Regions from separate parts of the Streptomyces sp. NPDC060366 genome, predicted to be linked through region 2. Evidence: riboswitches for the same ligand, from Rfam matches in the RefSeq annotation. Region 2 holds a riboswitch; the other holds the start of a gene.

Region 1 (4,811 bases), on a different contig from region 2:
GGCTGATGTCGTGCTGTCGAGCCTGCCGCGCCGTTCCCCGGTGCGGCGCCGGAGCGGGGAAGACGCGCCCGTAACCCTACGGCCTCCCGCGTATCCCATGTCGCGGCGAGGCGGTCCGTACCTGTCTGTCCGCGTACGAGATGATCCTTGGATGATCAATTGGCGCGCGGCGGCCGGTGCGCCGGTCGTGACCTACGGTCTGATCGGCCTGTGCGCCCTGGCCTTCCTGACCAGCCCGCTCTCGGGGTTCACCCCCGCGTACGGAACGGGCGACGCGCTGCTCGCCGCGCAGAGCGCGTACTTCGAGCGCTGGGGCGTGATCCCCGACGAACTGATGAGCGGCGACTCCCACGCGCTCCTCACCCCTCTCACCGCGCTCTTCGTCCATGGGAGCTGGCTCCATCTGCTGGGAAACCTGCTCTTCCTCTACGTCTTCGGGGCGATGGCCGAGGAGCGGATGGGACGGGTGCGGTTCACCCTCTTCTATCTCGTCTGCGGCTATCTCGCCCTGCTCGCCTACGCGGCGGCGAACGCGGACTCCGACCAGACCCTGGTGGGTGCGTCGGGCGCGATCTCCGGTGTGCTGGGCGCCTTCCTCTGTCTCCTTCCCAGTGCGCGCGTCACCAGCCTCTTTCCGTTCCTTTTCTTCCTGCCGCTGCGCTTTCCCGCCTGGATCGTCCTGATCTTCTGGTTCGCCCTCCAGTGGCTGGCGGCCCACAACGCGAAGCCGGGCCCTGGCGTCGCCTATCTGGCGCATCTGGTGGGCTTCGCGCTCGGCTTCGTCGCCGCGTGGGTGCTTTTCCGCCGGACGGCTAGAGTGAAGTCCCGTTCCGCGGCCACCGAGGGAGAACGTCAACCGTGATCACCGCGATCGTGCTCATCAAGACCAGCGTCGACCGGATCCCCGAGATCGCCGAGTCGATCGCGGCGCTGGAGAGCGTCAGCGAGGTCTTCTCCGTCACCGGTACCTACGACCTGATCGCCATGGTCCGCGTCGCCAGGCACGACGATCTGGCGGACGTCATTCCCGGCAGCATCAGCAAGATCCCGGGCGTCGAGGCCACGGACACGCACGTCGCGTTCCGTACGTACTCCCAGCACGACCTGGAAGCCGCCTTCGCGATCGGCCTCGACGCGTAACGGGCGGGGCCTGCCCCGGGGGCAGGCCCGGTCCGCGCGTCAGCCGCGGTCGGGGACGCAACGGCCGTCCTCGGTACGGTAGTTCCAGCGCGCCCCGTCCCGTACGAGTTCCTTGACCGCGCCGGTGAACCGCTCCACGTGCTCGTCCGGCGTACCGGCCCCGAAGCTGACCCGGATGGCGTTGAGCGACCTCTCACCGGGACCGGCGTCCGGCGCGCCGCACTCCCCCGGGTCCCCCGCGTCACCGCCCAGCAGGGTCCGCACGAGCGGGTGGGCGCAGAACAGCCCGTCCCGTACGCCGATGCCGTACTCCGCCGAGAGCGCGGCGGCGAAGTGCGAGCTGTTCCAGCCGTCGACGACGAAGGAGATGACGCCCACCCGGGGGGCGTCGTCACCGAAGAGCGAGAGCACCCGCACCTCGGGCACCTCGGCGAGACCCGCGCGCACCCGCGCGACGAGTTCCTGCTCGCGCTCGACGAGCCGGTCGAAACCCGCCTCGGTGAGCGCCTTGCAGGCCGAGGCGATCGCGTACACACCGATGACGTTCGGCGATCCGGCCTCGTGCCGGGCCGCGGTGGTGTGCCACTCGACGTCCACACCGCCGTCGGCGCGGCGCGCGACCTTCCGGCTGGCGCCGCCACCGGCGAGGTACGGCTCCGACTCCCGCAGCCAGTCGGCGCGGCCCGCGAGCACACCGGAGCCGAACGGCGCGTAGAGCTTGTGCCCGGAGAAGGCCACCCAGTCCACGTCCAGCTCCGCGATGTCCACGGGGTGGTGCGGGGCGAGCTGCGCGGCGTCGAGGACGATGCGCGCGCCGTGGGCGTGCGCGGCGGCGGCCAGTTCGGTCACGGGCCACAGCTCGCCGGTCACGTTGGACGCGCCGGTGACACACACCAGAGCGGGGCCCTTCGGGTCGCGGCCCGCGAGGGCGCGCTCCAGGGTGGCGACGGCCTCGGCGGGGGTGCGCGGCGCGTCGAGGTAGCTGACGCGGGCGTCACGCCAGGGCAGCAGCGACGCGTGGTGCTCGGTCTCGAAGACGAACACCTCGCAGCCGGCGGGCAGCGCGGCGGCGAGCAGGTTGAGCGAGTCGGTGGTGGACCGGGTGAAGACGACCTGGTCGTCCTCACGACAGCCGAGGAAACCGGCGACGGTACGGCGGCTGTTCTCGAAGAGGTCGGTGGAGAGCTGCGAGAGGTATCCGGCGCCGCGGTGGACGCTGCCGTAGTACGGGGCGTAGGCGGCGACGTCGTCCCAGACCCGCCGCAGAGCGGGGGCGCTGGCCGCGTAGTCGAGGGCGGCGTAGCTGACTTCGCCGCCGGTGACCAGGGGAACGGTGACGTCACAGCCGAGTACGGGCAGCGGCTGGCCGGTGCTGGTGCGGTCGAGGGCGTCGGTGGGTACGGACATGGCGGTATCTCCCGGCAGGACGAGGCGGAAACGGCATCAGGACCCGACAGGCGGACGCGACGACGCGACGGCGGATGCCGTGACGGCGTGCGGGTGCGCCTGCGGTGTGGGACTCACTGAAGAGGGCTCTGGCCCTGTGCCCGGCGCGGATCGCACCGGGAGCGGGCCGAAGGCCCTATCGCATTCGCTTGCTCACGAGACTGCTCCCTCGAGGACCAGGACCCCAGGGATGACGACATCCGAACGATGTCCAGGGGTCCGCGCTTGCCGCAGACCTCGCTGCCTGCGGCCTGGTCTTCACCCGGGGCACCCCGCCACGGACGGAGGGTTGCCGGACAGCGGGCCGGGGCCGTAGTCGCTGTCACTCATGACCTGGGCTGAGATTACCCCACGGATACGCCACGGGCCCAGACGGCGTCCGCGATACGGGACGTTGGTGTCCTCAATCGCCGGACGGGCTGCAAATGCAGCCCGTCCGGCGATTGAGGACGAACCCCGGCGGCTACAAGTTGCTCGCCGAGACCCAGCGCTCCAGCGTTGCCTTCGCCGCGCCCGAGTCGACCGCGGTCGCCGCCCGCGCCATTCCCGCCGCGAGTTGGTCGTTCAGCGTGCCGTCGCCCCGCTCCAGCGCCACCAGCGCCGCCGCCGCGTTCAGCAGGACCGCGTCCCGTACGGGGCCGGTCTCGCCGTCGAGCAGCCGGCGCGCGACATCCGCGTTGTACGAGGCGTCCGCACCCCGCAGCGCCTCGATCGGGACCAGCTCCAGGCCGATGTCCCTCGGGTCGAAGGTCTCCTCGGTGACGCGGCCGTCCCGAACCACCCATACGTGTGAAGTGGCCGTCGTCGTCAGCTCGTCCAGACCGTCGTCGCCGCGGAAGACGAGCGAGGAGTTGCCCCGCTCGGCGAGCACCCCGGCCACGATCGGCGCCATCCGGCTGTCCGCCACGCCGACCGCCTGGGAGCGGACCCGCGCCGGGTTGGTGAGCGGCCCCAGGATGTTGAACGTGGTCTGCGCGCCCAGCTCCTTGCGGGCCTTGGCCGCGTAACGCAGCGCCGGGTGGAACTTCACCGCGAAGCAGAAGGTGATGCCCGCCTCCTCGACGACCTCCACGACCCGCTGCGGCGTCAGCTCCAGATTGACGCCGAGCTTCTCCAGCACGTCGGAGGCACCGCTCGCGGAGGAGGCCGCGCGGCTGCCGTGCTTGACGACCTTGCCGCCCGCCCCGGCCACCACGATCGCCGCCATCGTGGAGATGTTGACCGTCTTGGCCAGGTCGCCGCCGGTGCCGACGACATCGACCGTGGCGCCGGGCACCTCGATGGTGTTGGCGTGCTCGTACATGGCGCGCACCAGTCCCGAGACCTCGTCCACGGTCTCGCCCTTGGCGCGCAGCGCGACGGCGAAGCCCGCGATCTGGGCGTCCGTGGCCTCGCCGCTCATGATGCGGTCCATGGCCCACGCCGTGTCGCCGGCGTCGAGGTCCTGACCACGCAGCAGCGGGTTCAGTACCCCCGGCCAGGAACGCGCCGCCAGGGTGTCGCCTCCGGCCGGTGTAACAGCGCTGCTCATGCTCGCTCCTGGGGTCTGTGGACGGGCGCACCGCCGTGCTGCCCGTGCTGCCAGGCGTCAGCCTATCCGCGCCGCCCGCGATCCAAGACCCGCCGCCCGAAGTACGGACAGCGTGGCTGCCGGAGCGTGGGCCGGCCGGCCCATGCTCCCTGCGTACTCCCACGTACGAGGGCCCCGGCCCGGTCCCTCGAAAGGGGACCGGGCCGGGGCCCTGAACGTACGGTGGTGCTCGATCAGTGGTGGCCGTGGCCGCTCGTGATCTCCGTGTACTCCTCGGCCGTCGGCTTGGGGATCTGGCTTCCCTCGCCGTAGTAGCCCTTGTTCAGCTTGACCCGCAGCTTCTCCGCCGGTGAGGTCTTGCGCTCGACACCGTTCTCGTCGACAGTCGGCCCGATCTCGGCCGGCTTGTACTGCTCGTGAGCGGTCAGCGTGTGCAGGTCGCTCTGGTTCAGCGGCTGGTGGACCTCCACGAACTCACCGTGCGGCAGCCGCTTGATGATGCCGGACTCGCGTCCGTGCAGCACCTTCTCGGCGTCGCGGCGCTGAAGTCCCAGACAGAACCGCTTGGTGATCACGAACGCGATCACCGGGCCGACGAAGAACGCGATCCTGATGAACCAGGTGATCGTGTTGATCGACAGGTGGAAGTGGGTGGCCCAGATGTCGTTCCCGCCGCCGATGAGCAGGATGACGT
Region 2 (4,811 bases):
GGTCGCGGTGGTCGTACCGTCACCGGCGACGTCGTCCGTCTTCTTGGCGACTTCCTTGACCAGCTCGGCGCCGATCTTCTCGTACGGGTCCTCGAGCTCGATCTCCTTGGCGATGGAAACACCATCGTTGGTGATCGTGGGGGCGCCCCACTTCTTCTCGAGGACGACGTTTCGGCCCTTGGGGCCAAGGGTGACCTTGACGGCGTCGGCGAGCTGGTTCATCCCGCGCTCGAGACCGCGCCGTGCCTCCTCGTCGAACGCGATGATCTTGGCCATGTGAAGTGGTCCTCCCGGACAGGGGGTGGATTGCTCCGGACCGTGTCCGCGCCCGCGACGGACGGCCTGAGAGCCCTGCGGTTCCTTGCCCCACAGGCTCTCGGGCCTCGCTGACCCGGTCCATAAGTTGTCACTCTCACCTGCAGAGTGCTAACGCCAATGATTAGCACTCGACCCCCGAGAGTGCAAGCGACTCCCGAGTGACCACAGAGCAAGCGCAGGACCCGCGCACGCCTCGCGCACGCCCCCCGCGCGCACGCACGAGGGGCCCGTATCCCCTGCCGGGATACGGGCCCCTCGTCCGTGAGTGCGTCGTTGGCCGATCGCGCCGGGATCAGACGGCGAGCTTGACCATGTCCGCCTGCGGACCCTTCTGGCCCTGCGAGATCTCGAACTCAACTCGCTGACCTTCTTCAAGGGTGCGGTAGCCGTCCATCTGGATCGCGCTGTAGTGGACGAAAACATCCGCACCACCGTCGACCGCGATGAAGCCGTAGCCCTTCTCCGCGTTGAACCACTTGACGGTGCCCTGAGCCATGCCCAACTCCCCTATTACTGGCCCCTGCGCGGGACCGCACTTCGCGCCGGAACGCGTCGACCGCGGCTGAATGTATCTGCCCAACTGCCCTCTGCAACAGGTCAATCGGACGAGAATTATGGGCATGGCCGAACACGCAAAGGGGTGAATTGCCGGGCCACCAGGGGCAAGTCGGGCCGGGCAAAGCGCAAGGAACCGCGCAAACAGCGTCCACACTTTGACCGCATCTTGTCGCGAACTCATATGCTCGTGGCACAGGCGGCGGCGGGGCTACCCCAACTGTACCGCGTTCAACCTCATGGAATTGCCCCCTCCGTTTCTCTTGCGGAGGGGGCAACACCGTTCACCGTGCGTGCTGTTCGGCCGTACGTCCGGCCGTACGTTCAGCCTCCGGCGACCGCCGGGATGATCGAGATGCCGGCACCGTCCGGAGTGGCGGTCTCCAGGCCCTGCTCGAAGCGGACGTCGTCGTCGTTCACGTACACGTTGACGAAGCGCCGGAGCTTGCCCTGGTCGTCCAGGACGCGGGCGGCGATGCCCGGGTGGTTGGTCTCCAGGGACTCGATGACCTGGGAGAGGGTCGTGCCCTCGGCCGGGACCTCGGCCTTCCCGCCGGTGTACGTACGGAGGATGGTGGGGATGCGGACGTTCACGCTCATCGGTTTCTGCCTTCCGGGAAGTAGCGGGTTGGTGAGGTGCTCAACGCGCCAGACCGGCGGCGCGGAACGCGTCGAGGCTCGGCGGGATCGTCGCGGTCGGCCCCGTCGTCGGCGCGACGGCGTCCAGCGTCTTGAGCCCGTCACCGGTGTTCAGCACGACCGTCGTGAGCGCCGGGTCGAGCAGACCCGCCTCGATGAGCTTGCGCGTCACGCCCACGGTCACCCCGCCCGCCGTCTCGGCGAAGATCCCCTCGGTCCGCGCGAGCAGCTTGATCGCGTCGACGACCTGCTCGTCGTTCACGTCCTCCACGGCGCCGCCCGTGCGGCGGGCGATGTCCAGGACGTACGGGCCGTCGGCCGGGTTGCCGATCGCCAGCGACTTGGCGATCGTGTTCGGCTTCTGCGGCCGTACGACGTCGTGACCGGCCTTGAAGGCGACGGACACCGGCGAACAGCCCTCGGCCTGCGCGCCGAAGATCTTGTACGGCTTGTCCTCGACCAGGCCGAGCGCGATCAGCTCCTTGAGCCCCTTGTCGATCTTCGTCAGCTGCGAGCCGGACGCGACGGGGATGACGAGCTGGTCGGGCAGCACCCAGCCGAGCTGCTCGCAGATCTCGTACGCGAGGGTCTTCGAGCCCTCGCCGTAGTACGGGCGGAGGTTGACGTTGACGAAGCCCCAGCCCTCGCCCAGCGGGTCGCCGATGAGCTCCGAGCAGAAGCGGTTGACGTCGTCGTAGTTGCCCTCGATGCCGACGAGTTCACCGCCGTAGATCGCGGCCATGACGACCTTGCCCTGCTCCAGGTCGTGCGGGATGAACACACAGGAGCGGAAGCCGGCGCGGGCCGCGGCGGCTCCGACGGCGCCCGCGAGATTGCCGGTGGAGGAGCAGGAGAGCGTGGTGAAGCCGAAGGCGCGCGCCGCCTCGACGGCGATGGCGACGACGCGGTCCTTGAAGGAGTGCGTCGGGTTGCCGGAGTCGTCCTTCACGTAGAGGCCGCCGGTGACGCCCAGCTCACGGGCGAGGTTGTCGGCCTTGACGAGCTTGGTGAAGCCGGGGTTGATGTTCGGCTTCGACGCGACGTCGGCGGGGACGGGCAGCAGCGGGGCGTAGCGCCAGATGTTGTCGGGACCCGCGGCGATGCGCTTCTTCAGGTCCTCGGGGTCGCCCGTCGGCAGGTCGTAGGCCACTTCGAGAGGGCCGAAACAGCTCTGACAGGCGAAGATCGGGCCGAGTTCGAAGCGTTCCCCGCATTCGCGGCACGAGAGGGCGGCGGCGGGTCCGAGGTCCACGGTGCCGGCGTCGGATGCTGCTGATCCGGTGGCGGTGGCGGCGTCGTCGGTGTTGGAAACAGTCTGCACAGCCATGAAGGCGAGGGCCCTTTCCTCATCTTCCTCGCGACGCATCTCGCCGCGAGACGGAATTGGCACCTTCCCCACCGTGACCTCGCGGTCGGCGGGAGGGTTGCCGGGGCTTCAACGGGCCGTTCCCTCTGCCCCTCTGGATGAGCGGTATTCGATTGTCAGCCTGACGACCCCCGACGTGCGACGGTCATCCGCGTTGTTCAAGACTGTAACCGAACCCCTGGACGGTTGAAGGCCTCGTCCGATCCGCGAGATGGAGATCACGTGCTGGAAGAGGTGGAGCGCTGGCTGGCCCGGCGGTCCTGGTCCGCGGCGGACCGGCCGCTCGGTCTGCTGGCCGCGGCGAAGCAGGGTACGCAGGTCAGCGTGGTGCTCCCGGCCCTGAACGAGGCGGCGACGGTCGGCCGGATCGTGTCGGTGATCCGGCGCGAACTGATGTCGGGCCCGGCGCCGCTCGTCGACGAGCTGGTGGTGATCGACTCGGGCTCGACCGACCGTACGGGGGAGGTCGCGGCGGCGGCCGGGGCGCGCGTGGTGCACCGGGACGACATCCTGCCGAGGCTGCCGGCCGTGCCGGGCAAGGGCGAGGTGCTGTGGCGCTCGCTGCTGGTGACGAGCGGCGACATCGTCTGTTTCGTGGACGCGGACCTGAAGGACTTCTCGGCGGATTTCGTGTCGGGGATCGTGGGGCCGCTGCTGACCGAGCCGGACGTGCTGTTCGTGAAGGCGATGTACGACCGTCCGCTCGGCGACGAGCCGGGCCAGGGCGGCCGGGTGACGGAGCTGGTGGCGCGTCCGCTGCTGAATCTGCACTGGCCGCTGCTCGCGGGATTCGTGCAGCCGCTGGGCGGCGAGTACGCGGTACGGCGCTCGCTGCTGGAGCGGCTGCCGTTCCCGGTCGGTTACGGGGTGGAGCTGGGGCTGCTCGTGGACGCGCTGCACACGGTGGGGCTGGACGCGCTGGGCCAGGTCGACGTCGGGGTGCGCAGGCACCGGCACCAGGACGGGCAGGCGCTGGGGCGGATGGCGGCGGCGATCTACCGGACGGCGCAGCTGCGGCTGTCGCGGGGGCATCTGGTGCGGCCGGCGCTGACGCAGTTCGAGCGGGGCGAGGGCGGCTTCGAGCCGCGTACGCACGCGGTGGACACGGAGGAGCGGCCGCCGATGCGGGAGATCGCGGAGTACACGGCGCGGCGCGCGGCGTAGGGGCGTAGGGCGTAAGGGCGCAGGGCGTGCCGTGACGGTCTCACCGGGCCCGTCCGGTTGCCGGGCGTCGCCGCGTGGCATTACCGGTCCGTTCGTATGATTTGCGTATATTGCCCGGTATGGCGATGAGCGCGGTGACCCTGACCACGGAACAGCTCTGGCTGCTGGGCGGCGTGGCCCTCGCCCTCGTGGGCGCCGGGGTGGTGGCGCTGGCGGCGAGCCGGGGCCGGGGGCGTGGCTGATCCTCGCCGACCTGAATCCGTACGTTTGAGCGTTTGTGCGACGGGCTAGATTTCGGCACATGGTCTCCGAGCAAGCCGCCCAGGTTCTCGTCGCGTCCAATCGCGGCCCCGTCTCGTACACGCTCGGTGAGGACGGCGAGCTGACCTCCGGGCGCGGCGGCGGCGGGCTCGTCTCGGGTCTCTCGGCCATCGGGCCCGACACGAACGCGGTGTGGGTGTGCGCGGCCCTCGGTGACGGCGACCGCGAGGCCGTGCGGCGCACCGGCGGCCGGCTGGACACCGGCGACACGGGCGGGCAGCGGGTCAGGATGCTCGGCATCCCGCCGGAGGTCTACGCGGACGCGTACAACGGCGTCGCGAACTCCACGCTCTGGTTCGTCCATCACCTGCTCTACCAAACTCCCCTGGAGCCGGCCTTCGACTCGGACTTCCGGGCGCGATGGGCGTCCTACGAGGCGTACAACCGCGCGTTCGCCGAGGCCCTGGCCGACGAGGCCGGCGACGGCGCGGCCGTCCTGGTCCAGGAC

The links. Region 2 has a riboswitch for S-adenosylmethionine ahead of thrC (threonine synthase). Riboswitches for the same ligand answer to the same signal wherever they lie in the genome.
Region 1: another riboswitch for S-adenosylmethionine. It lies ahead of ACFWHU_RS06485 (aminotransferase class V-fold PLP-dependent enzyme); the one in region 2 lies ahead of thrC (threonine synthase).

The regions. Positions count from the first base shown of each region.
Region 1 is NZ_JBHXDC010000002.1:393,507-398,317, forward strand. Features, by position in the region: gene ACFWHU_RS06475 (rhomboid family intramembrane serine protease) at 152-862, shown strand; gene ACFWHU_RS06480 (Lrp/AsnC family transcriptional regulator) at 859-1,140, shown strand; gene ACFWHU_RS06485 (aminotransferase class V-fold PLP-dependent enzyme) at 1,180-2,547, opposite strand; SAM riboswitch class IV at 2,803-2,920, opposite strand; gene trpD (anthranilate phosphoribosyltransferase) at 3,050-4,117, opposite strand; gene ACFWHU_RS06495 (cytochrome bc complex cytochrome b subunit) at 4,351-4,811, opposite strand, start outside.
Region 2 is NZ_JBHXDC010000012.1:65,703-70,513, forward strand. Features, by position in the region: gene groL (chaperonin GroEL) at 1-276, opposite strand, end outside; gene ACFWHU_RS26390 (cold-shock protein) at 611-814, opposite strand; gene ACFWHU_RS26395 (ubiquitin-like small modifier protein 1) at 1,198-1,473, opposite strand; gene thrC (threonine synthase) at 1,514-2,839, opposite strand; SAM riboswitch class I at 2,856-2,983, opposite strand; gene ACFWHU_RS26405 (glucosyl-3-phosphoglycerate synthase) at 3,101-4,042, shown strand; gene ACFWHU_RS26410 (hypothetical protein) at 4,162-4,284, shown strand; gene ACFWHU_RS26415 (trehalose-6-phosphate synthase) at 4,344-4,811, shown strand, end outside.